One region of the Streptomyces sp. NPDC049879 genome, then DNA from elsewhere that is predicted to be linked to it. Evidence: predicted binding sites of a transcription regulator. Region 1 holds the regulator's gene; the other holds the start of a gene.
What was found. Region 1 encodes HspR, which represses chaperone genes until heat shock. Its sites were predicted from a motif close to TTGAGNNNNNNNNNCTCAA; they were not measured.
Positions count from the first base shown of each region.

Region 2: the regulator HspR is predicted to act here: its motif matches at 2,573-2,591, upstream of lon (endopeptidase La).

Region 1 is NZ_JBITKT010000002.1:129,257-133,666, forward strand. Features, by position in the region: gene ACIBPC_RS07490 (alpha/beta hydrolase fold domain-containing protein) at 598-1,425, opposite strand; gene ACIBPC_RS07495 (heat shock protein transcriptional repressor HspR) at 1,513-1,965, opposite strand; gene dnaJ (molecular chaperone DnaJ) at 1,970-3,163, opposite strand; gene grpE (nucleotide exchange factor GrpE) at 3,206-3,973, opposite strand; gene dnaK (molecular chaperone DnaK) at 3,970-4,410, opposite strand, start outside.
Region 2 is NZ_JBITKT010000004.1:339,497-343,906, forward strand. Features, by position in the region: gene ACIBPC_RS16395 (PPOX class F420-dependent oxidoreductase) at 1-4, opposite strand, end outside; gene lon (endopeptidase La) at 151-2,550, opposite strand; gene ACIBPC_RS16405 (helix-turn-helix domain-containing protein) at 2,841-3,761, opposite strand; gene ACIBPC_RS16410 (acyl-CoA dehydrogenase family protein) at 3,944-4,410, shown strand, end outside.

The sequences.
Region 1 (4,410 bases):
GGATCTCGCCACGGGCTCGTCGCGCGCGGCCCGTTGCCGTGCACCCGCCGGAATGAGCCCGCGACGAGAGAGATGCCCGCCGACCGCTGGTCAGCGGCACGCATGCGTCCGTCCTCCGGAGCACGGCCCCGGGGTCGTCGGTGCACACGGCGCGGCACATGGGCCGTGGTCGGTGGCCGCGCTCCGGTCCACGGGCGCGGCGACCGTTCTGGTCCCGGGACGGCGGCCGATCCGTCCCCCGGACAGACGCGCCGCCCCCGGCGCATGCGACTCCGAGGCAGCGGATCACACCCCTGCCGGGCGCGCGGGCGATCCGGCGACGCGGCGGGCGTGCGTACCCGGGGAAGGCGCGAGCGGGACGGCCGCTTCGGAGACGGCCACCGGAGCACCGGCACTCCGCCCTCCCCCGGGACCGGCTTCCAGCCAGGTGACCGGCGGGCCCGCCCGGGTACGTACCGTCGCGAGGCGCCGGATCGCGCCCCCACCGGGCTCACCCGGGCGATCCGGCAACGCGGCGAGCGCGCCTCAGGGGCACGAGCAGGGAAGCCGTCCCGAAGACGGACCCCGATCGGGCCGCCACCGGCCACGGCGGGCGCGTCAGGCCCGTACCGCGGGCGCCGCCAACTCCCGTGCCAGGTAGGCGGCCGTCGTCCCGATCAGCTCGGGTATCCGGTCGTAGCCCTCGAAGATGTGCCCCGCGTCTTGCACCGGCAGGTACTCCGACCGCACCCCGGCGGCCTCAAGCCGCGCGTGCAGCCGCTCGCTGTGCGACACGGGGACCGGCACGTCGGCGGTGCCGTGCACGAGGAGGAACGGCGGGGCGGCGGGGGTCACCTTGTTCTCCAGGCTCCACTCGGTGGTCCGCGCCCGCAGTTCGTCCGGCGGGAGGTCGCCGAAGAGCACGGCCTCCGGTCTCGCGGGGTCGGCGAGGGCGGGGGTGGCCAGGTCGTTCACCGCGTACCAGAGGGCGGCCGCGCCGATGCCGGGGTGGGTCAGGGCGGTGAGCCCGGCCAGCGTGCCGCCCGCCGACTCGCCCCAGACGCCGATCCTGCGCGGGTCGAGGCCGTAGCGGTCCGCGTTCTCGGTCAGGAACGTCACAGCGGCCCGCACGTCGTCCAGCTGCGCGGGGAACGACGCCTCGCCCGACAGGCGGTAGTCCACGGTCGCGACCGCAAGACCGGCGGCGGTCAGCGCGTCGAAGACGGCGCCCGGCGCGACGGTCGGCGGCATGTAGCGGCGGTCGCCCTCCCAGAAGGCACCGCCGTGTATCCAGACGACCACCGGTACGGGCCCGGCCCCCGCCGGTACGTGCAGATCGAGCAGCAGCGGCCGGTACCCGCGCCGTTCCGCGTAGGTGACCGCCTCGTGCACAGCCGCGCCCTGGCTCTCCACTCGCGCGCGCGGCACGCCCGGTGTCGTTCCCATACCCCTCGCCCTCCCTGCCCCGCGGACGCGGACGCGCCGCCGTGCCGTAACGATACGGCGCGGCGGCGCGCGGGACGGGCGGACGTCTCAGCGGCCCCGGTCGGGACGCCAGACGACGATGGCGGCGGACTGCCGCACGTCCTGGTACGGCACCAGGTCGCGCCGGTACGAGGCGTGCACCTGCGCCTCCGCCTGCCGCATGGCGAGAGCCGCGCCCTCCACGGCCTGCTGGAGTTCGGCCACCTTCGCCTGGAGGGCGGCCACCTGCGTCTCCAGCTCGATGATGCGCTTGATCCCGGCCAGGTTGATGCCCTCGTCCTGGGACAGCCGCTGCACCTGGCGGAGCAGCTGGATGTCCCGGGCCGAGTAGCGCCTGCCGCGCCCGGCGGCGCGGTCGGGCGAGACCAGGCCGAGCCGGTCGTACTGCCGCAGCGTCTGCGGGTGGAGCCCGGAGAGCTGTGCGGCGACGGAGATGACGTACACCGGGGTGTCTTCGGTCAGTTCGTAGGGATTGCCGCTCTGTCCGTGCCGGCCGTCCATCTCGTCACTCTCCCTTCGCGGCCTCGAACAGCCCTGCCCGAGGGTCCTCCCCCGCCATCGCGGTGCGGTACTCGTCCAGTGCCTTGCGCGCGTCGTCGCCCAGCTCGCGCGGTACGGCGACCTCGACGGTGACCAGCAGGTCGCCCCGGGTGCCGTCCTTGCGCACCGCGCCCTTGCCGCGCGCACGCATCGTGCGGCCCGGCGGCGTGCCGGGCGGCAGCTTCAGCGTGACGGGCGGCCCGCCGAGCGTCGGCACCTTGATCTCACCACCGAGCGCGGCCTCCGGGAAGGTCACCGGCACGGTGATCGTCAGATTGTCGCCACGCCGTCCGAAGACGGGGTGCTCGTCGACGTGGACGGTCACATAGAGGTCGCCGCCGGGGCCGCCGTGCTCGCCGGGGGCGCCCTTGCCGCGCAGCCGGATGCGCTGCCCGTCGTCCACGCCCGCCGGGATGCGGACCTGCATGGTCCGCTGGCTGGTCGCCCGGCCGCTGCCGCGGCAGACGGTGCAGGGGTCCTGCGCGATCAGGCCGCGGCCCTTGCAGTCCACGCACGGGTCGGTGAGCGAGAAGCCGCCCCCGCCGCCCCGGCTGACCTGGCCGGTGCCGACGCACGTGGGGCACACGCGCGGCGTCCCGTTGCGGTCGCCGGTGCCCTGGCACGCCTTGCAGGCGGCGCTGGACGACATCCGCAGCGGCACCGTCGCGCCGGACACGGCCTCGGTGAAGCTGAGCGTCACCTCGGACTCGATGTCCTGGCCGCGCCGGGGCGCCGTACGGGTGCCGGTGCCCCGGTTGAAGAGGCCGCCGAAGACGTCCCCGATGCCCCCGCCGAAGCCGCCGGCCCCGCCCGTGGTGCCCCCGCCGGGGGCGCCCTGGGCGCCCCCGAACAGGTCGCTCAGGTCGAAGTTGAACTGCCCGCCGGGGCCCCCGCCGGGGGCGCCGGGACGGAAGCCGCCCGCGCCGAACAGGGCGCGGGCCTCGTCGTACTCCTTGCGGCGCTTGGCGTCGCCGAGCACGTCGTACGCCTCGGAGACGTCCTTGAACCGCTCCTCGGAGGCGGTGTCCCCCCGGTTGGCGTCCGGGTGGTTCTCCCGGGCGAGCTTGCGGTAGGCCTTCTTGATCTCGGCCTCGGTGGCGTCCCGGGGGACGCCGAGGACCTTGTAGTAGTCCTTCTCGATGAAGTCCTTGGTGCTCATCCCCGGCGTCCCTCCTTCCCTGCCCGTCCGGGACCGGTGGCGTCAGCCCTCGTCGGGGGCACCGCCACCGTCCTTCTCCTGCGTGCCGTCGTCCTGCGCGTCCGCGGGCTTGCCCGGCTGCGGCTCGGCCACGCCCACGCGGGCGGGCCTGATGGTCCGTTCGCCGATGCGATACCCAGGCTGGAGGATCTGCACGCAGGTCGTCTCGCTGACGTCCGGCGAGTAGCTGTGCATCAGCGCCTCGTGGATCATCGGGTCGAAGGGCTCGCCCTCCTTGCCGAACTGCGCGAGGCCCATCTTCGCGGCCACCACCTCCAGCGACTCGGCGACCTGCTTGAAGCCGCCGACCAGCTCGCCGTGGTCACGGGCGCGGCCGATGTCGTCGAGCACCGGCAGCAGCTCGTTCAGGAGGTTGGCGATCGCCACCTCCTTCACGGCGACCCGGTCGCGCTCCACACGGCGGCGGTAGTTCTGGAACTCCGCCTGGAGCCGCTGCAGGTCCTGCGTCCGCTCGGCGAGCGCCGTCCGCGTCTGGTCGAGCTGGGCGGTGAGCGCCGCCTCCTGGAGACCGAGGCCCGGCAGGTCCTTGGCGTCCTTGTCGCCGAGCGCGCCGAGTCCGCCGAGGTCGCCCAGGTCCTTGAGGTCCTTCAGGTCGTCGGGGTCCCGGGCACCGGGCTCCTGGGCGGCGTCCGCCGCCCCGGCCGGGGCCGCGTCGCCCCCGTCCGCCTCGGCGGGACGCCCCTCGGCGCCCGCCTCGGCGTCCTGGACCTCATCGGGCTCCTTGTCGAAACCCTGGGGGTCCTGCGTCACGCTCCGGCACCACCCTTCGGCTTGTCGTCGTCCACGATCTCCGCGTCCACGACGTCGTCGTCGGCCTGGCCGCCGGCCGCGCCGCCCGGCGCGCTCTCGGTGCCGGTGCCGCCCGCGGCCTGGGCCGCCTGCGCGTCGGCGTAGAGAGCCTGGCCGAGCTTCTGGCTGGTCGCCGCGACCTTCTCGGACGCCTCGCGGATGGCCGCGGTGTCCTCGCCCTTGAGCTTCTCCTTCAGGTCGGCCACGGCCGCCTCGACCTCGTCCTTGACGTCGGCCGGGACCTTCTCCGCGTTCTCCTTGATGAAGTTCTCGGTCGTGTAGACGAGCTGCTCGGCCTGGTTGCGCGTCTCGGCGGCCTCGCGGCGGCGGGCGTCCTCGTCCGCGTACTGCTCGGCGTCGCGCATCATGCGCTCGATGTCGTCCTTCGGCAGCGCCGA
Region 2 (4,410 bases), on a different contig from region 1:
TCATGGCGCAGCAGACTACGCGCCTCCGGGAGGCTCCACGCCCCGGCCCCTTCCACCCGGCGCACCGGGCGCCGGGACCACGCCCCCGGACAGCGCGGCGGCGCGGCGCGGGGGCCCCTGGAAGGCCCCCGCGCCGCGCCTCGGGATGGGTCAGGCCGCGACCCCGACCGCCTGTGCGGCGGCGGGCGCCAGGGCCAGTTCGAGCACCTGGCGGACGTCCGTGACCGGGTGGACGTCGAGCTTCGCCAGGACCTCGGCGGGCACGTCGTCGAGGTCGGGCTCGTTCCGCTTGGGGATGATCACCGTCGTGGCCCCCGCCCGGTGCGCGGCCAGCAGCTTCTGCTTCAGGCCGCCGATGGGCAGGACCCGCCCGGTCAGCGAGACCTCACCGGTCATCGCCACCTCGGGCCGCACCTGCCGTCCGCTCAGCAGCGACGCCAGGGCGGTCGTCATGGTGATGCCCGCGCTCGGCCCGTCCTTGGGCACCGCGCCCGCCGGGATGTGCAGGTGGACGCCGCGCTCCTTCAGGTCGCCGACCGGCAGCTCCAGCTCCGCGCCGCGCGAGCGCAGGTAGGACAGCGCGATCCTGGCGGACTCCTTCATCACGTCGCCCAGCTGGCCCGTCAGGGTCAGCCCGGCGCCGCCGGTCTCCGGGTCGGCCAGGGACGCCTCGATGAAGAGGACGTCACCGCCCGCGCCCGTGACCGCGAGGCCCGTCGCGACGCCGGGGACGGCCGTACGCCGCTCCGCCGGCTCCTGCGCCGACTCCGGCGTGTGGTGCGGCCTGCCGATCAGCTCCCGCAGCGCACCGGCCGTGACGGTGTACGGCAGGTCCCGCTCGCCCAGCTCGGCGCGCGCGGCGATCTTCCTGAGCAGCCGGGCGACCAGCCGCTCCAGGCTCCGCACGCCCGCCTCACGGGTGTACTCGCCCGCCAGCTTCCTGAGGACCTCGTCCTCCAGCGTGACCTCGCCCTCGGTCAGACCGGCGCGCTCCAGCTGCCGGGGCAGCAGGTGGTCGCGGGCGATGACGACCTTCTCGTCCTCGGTGTAGCCGTCGAGCCGGACCAGCTCCATCCGGTCGAGCAGCGGCTCGGGGATGGCCTCCAGGACGTTCGCCGTGGCCAGGAAGACCACGTCGGACAGGTCCAGGTCCACTTCCAGGTAGTGGTCGCGGAAGGTGTGGTTCTGCGCGGGGTCGAGCACTTCGAGCAGCGCCGCGGCCGGGTCGCCGCGGAAGTCGCTGCCGACCTTGTCGATCTCGTCCAGCAGGACCACCGGGTTCATCGAACCGGCCTCCTTGACGGCCCGCACGATGCGTCCCGGCAGCGCGCCGACGTACGTGCGCCGGTGGCCGCGGATCTCCGCCTCGTCGCGGACGCCGCCGAGCGCGACGCGGACGAACTTGCGGCCCATCGCGCGGGCGACGCTCTCGCCGAGCGACGTCTTGCCGACGCCGGGCGGGCCGACCAGCGCGAGCACCGCGCCGCCGCGCCGCCCGCCGACGACGCCGAGGCCCCGGTCGCCGCGCCGCTTGCGCACGGCGAGGTACTCGGTGATCCGCGCCTTCACGTCGTCCAGGCCCGCGTGGTCGGCGTCCAGCACGGCCTTGGCGCCCGCGATGTCGTACGCGTCCTCGGTGCGGACCTGCCAGGGCAGCTCCAGCACGGTGTCGAGCCAGGTGCGTATCCAGCCGCCCTCGGGACTCGCGTCCGAGGACCGCTCCAGCTTGTCGACCTCCTTGAGCGCCGCCTCGCGGACGTGCTCCGGCAGGTCGGCCGCCTCGACGCGGGCCCGGTAGTCGTCGCCGCCGTCGGCCGCGTCGCCGCCCAGCTCGGCCAGCTCCTTGCGCACCGCGTCCAGCTGCCTGCGCAGCAGGAACTCGCGCTGCTGCTTCTCGACGCCGTCCTGCACGTCCTTGGCGATGGACTCGGCGACGTCCTCCTCGGCGAGGTGGTCGCTCAGCAGCTTGGTCGCGAGCCGCAGCCGCTCCACCGGGTCGACGGTGCGCAGCAGCGACAGGCGCTGCTCGACGCTGAGGAACGGGGAGTACCCCGCGTTGTCCGCCAGCGCGCCCGGGTCCTCGATCTGGGCGACGCGGTCCACGACCTGCCAGGCCCCGCGCTTGCGCAGCCAGGACGTCGTGAGCGCCTTGTACTCCTTGACCAGCTCGGTGACGGCGCCAGGCAGCGGGCTCGGCGTCACCTCGGCGACGGGCGTGCCCTCCACCCACAGCGCGGCGCCGGGGCCCGTGGTGCCCGCGCCGATGCGGACGCGGCGCAGACCGCGGACCAGCGCGCCGGGGTCGCCGTCGGCAAGCCGTCCGACCTGCTCCACACGGCCCAGCACGCCGATGTCCGCGTACGAACCGGCCACGCGCGGCACCAGCAGCACCCGGGGCTTCTCCCCCCGCGGCGCGGCGGCCTGGGCGGCCTCCACGGCGGCGCGCACCTCTGCATCCGACAGCTCCAGTGGCACGACCATCCCTGGCAGCACCACCTCGTCATCCAGCGGCAGCACGGGCAGGGTGAGTGCGTCGAACGACGAAGTCATGAACTCTCCCTAGTCAGGCTAATTGAGCTATGCAGACTCAATGCTCAGGGCTTCCCGAATGTTCCCCGGCCCGGAGATGTTCGCTCTGAGCGATCAATCACCCGGGAAGCCGTGACGCGCCCCCACGCCGCCCACCCGGGGAACACCCGGGCCGCCGCGAGGCTTCCCCGCGTACGGGCGCCCCCGTACGCGGGCATGCCGGAGCACCGGCCGGTGCGGGCACGGGCCGGTGCGGTGGGCGGTGGGCGTGGAAAGAGAGGCAGGTAAGAGGGGAGGCGCCGGTCAGGCCGTCACAGCTCGCGCAGCACCCGCACGAGGAACGCCTCCGTCGCCGTCGGCGGCTCCGCCTCGACGACCAGGCGGTTCATCATGTGCCGGTACAGCTCGACCTCGGCCGGCTTGTCGGGGTAGACGCCCCCGGTCAGCTGCTCCAGGTACACGACGTCGGGCAGGTCGCCGCCCGGCGGGCGCAGCACCGTCACGGGGCCGCCGACCGCCGGGTGGCCGCCCGCCGCGAACGGCATCACCTGGATCGTGACGTGCGGCAGCCGCGACACCTCGATCAGGTGCTCCAGCTGCGCCCGCATCAGCGCGACGCCGCCCATCGGCCGCCGCAGCGCCGCCTCGTCGATGACGACCCACAGGTGGGGCGGACGGCCGCGCTCCAGGACCCGGCGCCGCTCCATCCGCAGCTGCAGGCGCCGCTCGGCGCGCTCCTCGGCCGCGTCGGGCCCGAGCCGCAGGACTGCCCGCGCGTACCCCTCGGTCTGGAGCAGCCCGGGGACGAACTGGAGTTCGTAGGCCCGGATGACGGTGGCGGCCTGTTCGAGCCCGAGGTAGACGTTCAGCCAGCTCGGCACGATGTCGTGGTAGATGTGCCACCAGCCCGGCACGTTGCTCTGCCGCGCCAGGGCGAGGAGCGTCGCGCGCTCGGACGCGTCGGTGACGCCGTAGAGCGTCAGCAGGTCCTCGACGTCGCGCGGCTTGAAGCCGGTGCGCCCCATCTCCAGCCTGCTGATCTTGGAGTGCGAGGCGCGGATGCGGCGTCCCGCCTCCAGGCCGGTGATGCCGCTCTCCTCGCGCAGCCGCCGCAGGCGGGCGCCGAGGATCATGCGCGGTACGGTCGGTCCCGTCCCGTGGTGGTCGGGGAGGTCCGGGGAGCGGACGAGGTCGCGCTCGCCGATGGCCTCTTCCTGGCGCGTCACGCCCATGTCTGCTCCCATCGCAGTAGCGGCGAGCGGCCAACTGTACTAAAGGCGCCCCTCCGGGAAAGGTAGTGGTGTCACGGAATTCGTCCAACTGCCGTCCACCGCCCGCCCGTCGGCGCTCCGCCAACCGCCGTGCCCGGCGCGGTGGTGATGACGTGGCACGCCCGGCGGCCTACGGTGGCGGCATGACCTCCCGTACCCACGCGGTGACGAACCAGCCCCCGCCACTGGCCGGATACGACGTCTTCGGACAGGACGCCGCACTGGCGGAGGGGGTTGCCCGGTACGCGGCGCCCGATGCCGCCGGGGGGATCGCCGACGCGCTCGGCGGGCTGGGGCGCCTCGCCGGTTCCGCCGAGGCGCAGGAGTGGGGGACGCGGGCGAACGCGCACCCGCCCGTGCTGCGCACCCACGACCGGTACGGGCACCGCGTGGACGAGGTGGAGTTCCACCCGGCGTGGCACACGCTGCTCGACCGCGCGGTCGGCGCCGGGCTGACCGACGCGTGGTCGGGCCCGAGCGGGCAACTGCGGCGCACCGCCGGGTTCCTGGTGTGGACCCAGGTCGAGGCGGGACACCTGTGCCCCGTCTCCATGACGCACGCCGCCGTGCCGGCCCTCCGCGCCGAACCCGACCTGGCCCGCACGTGGAC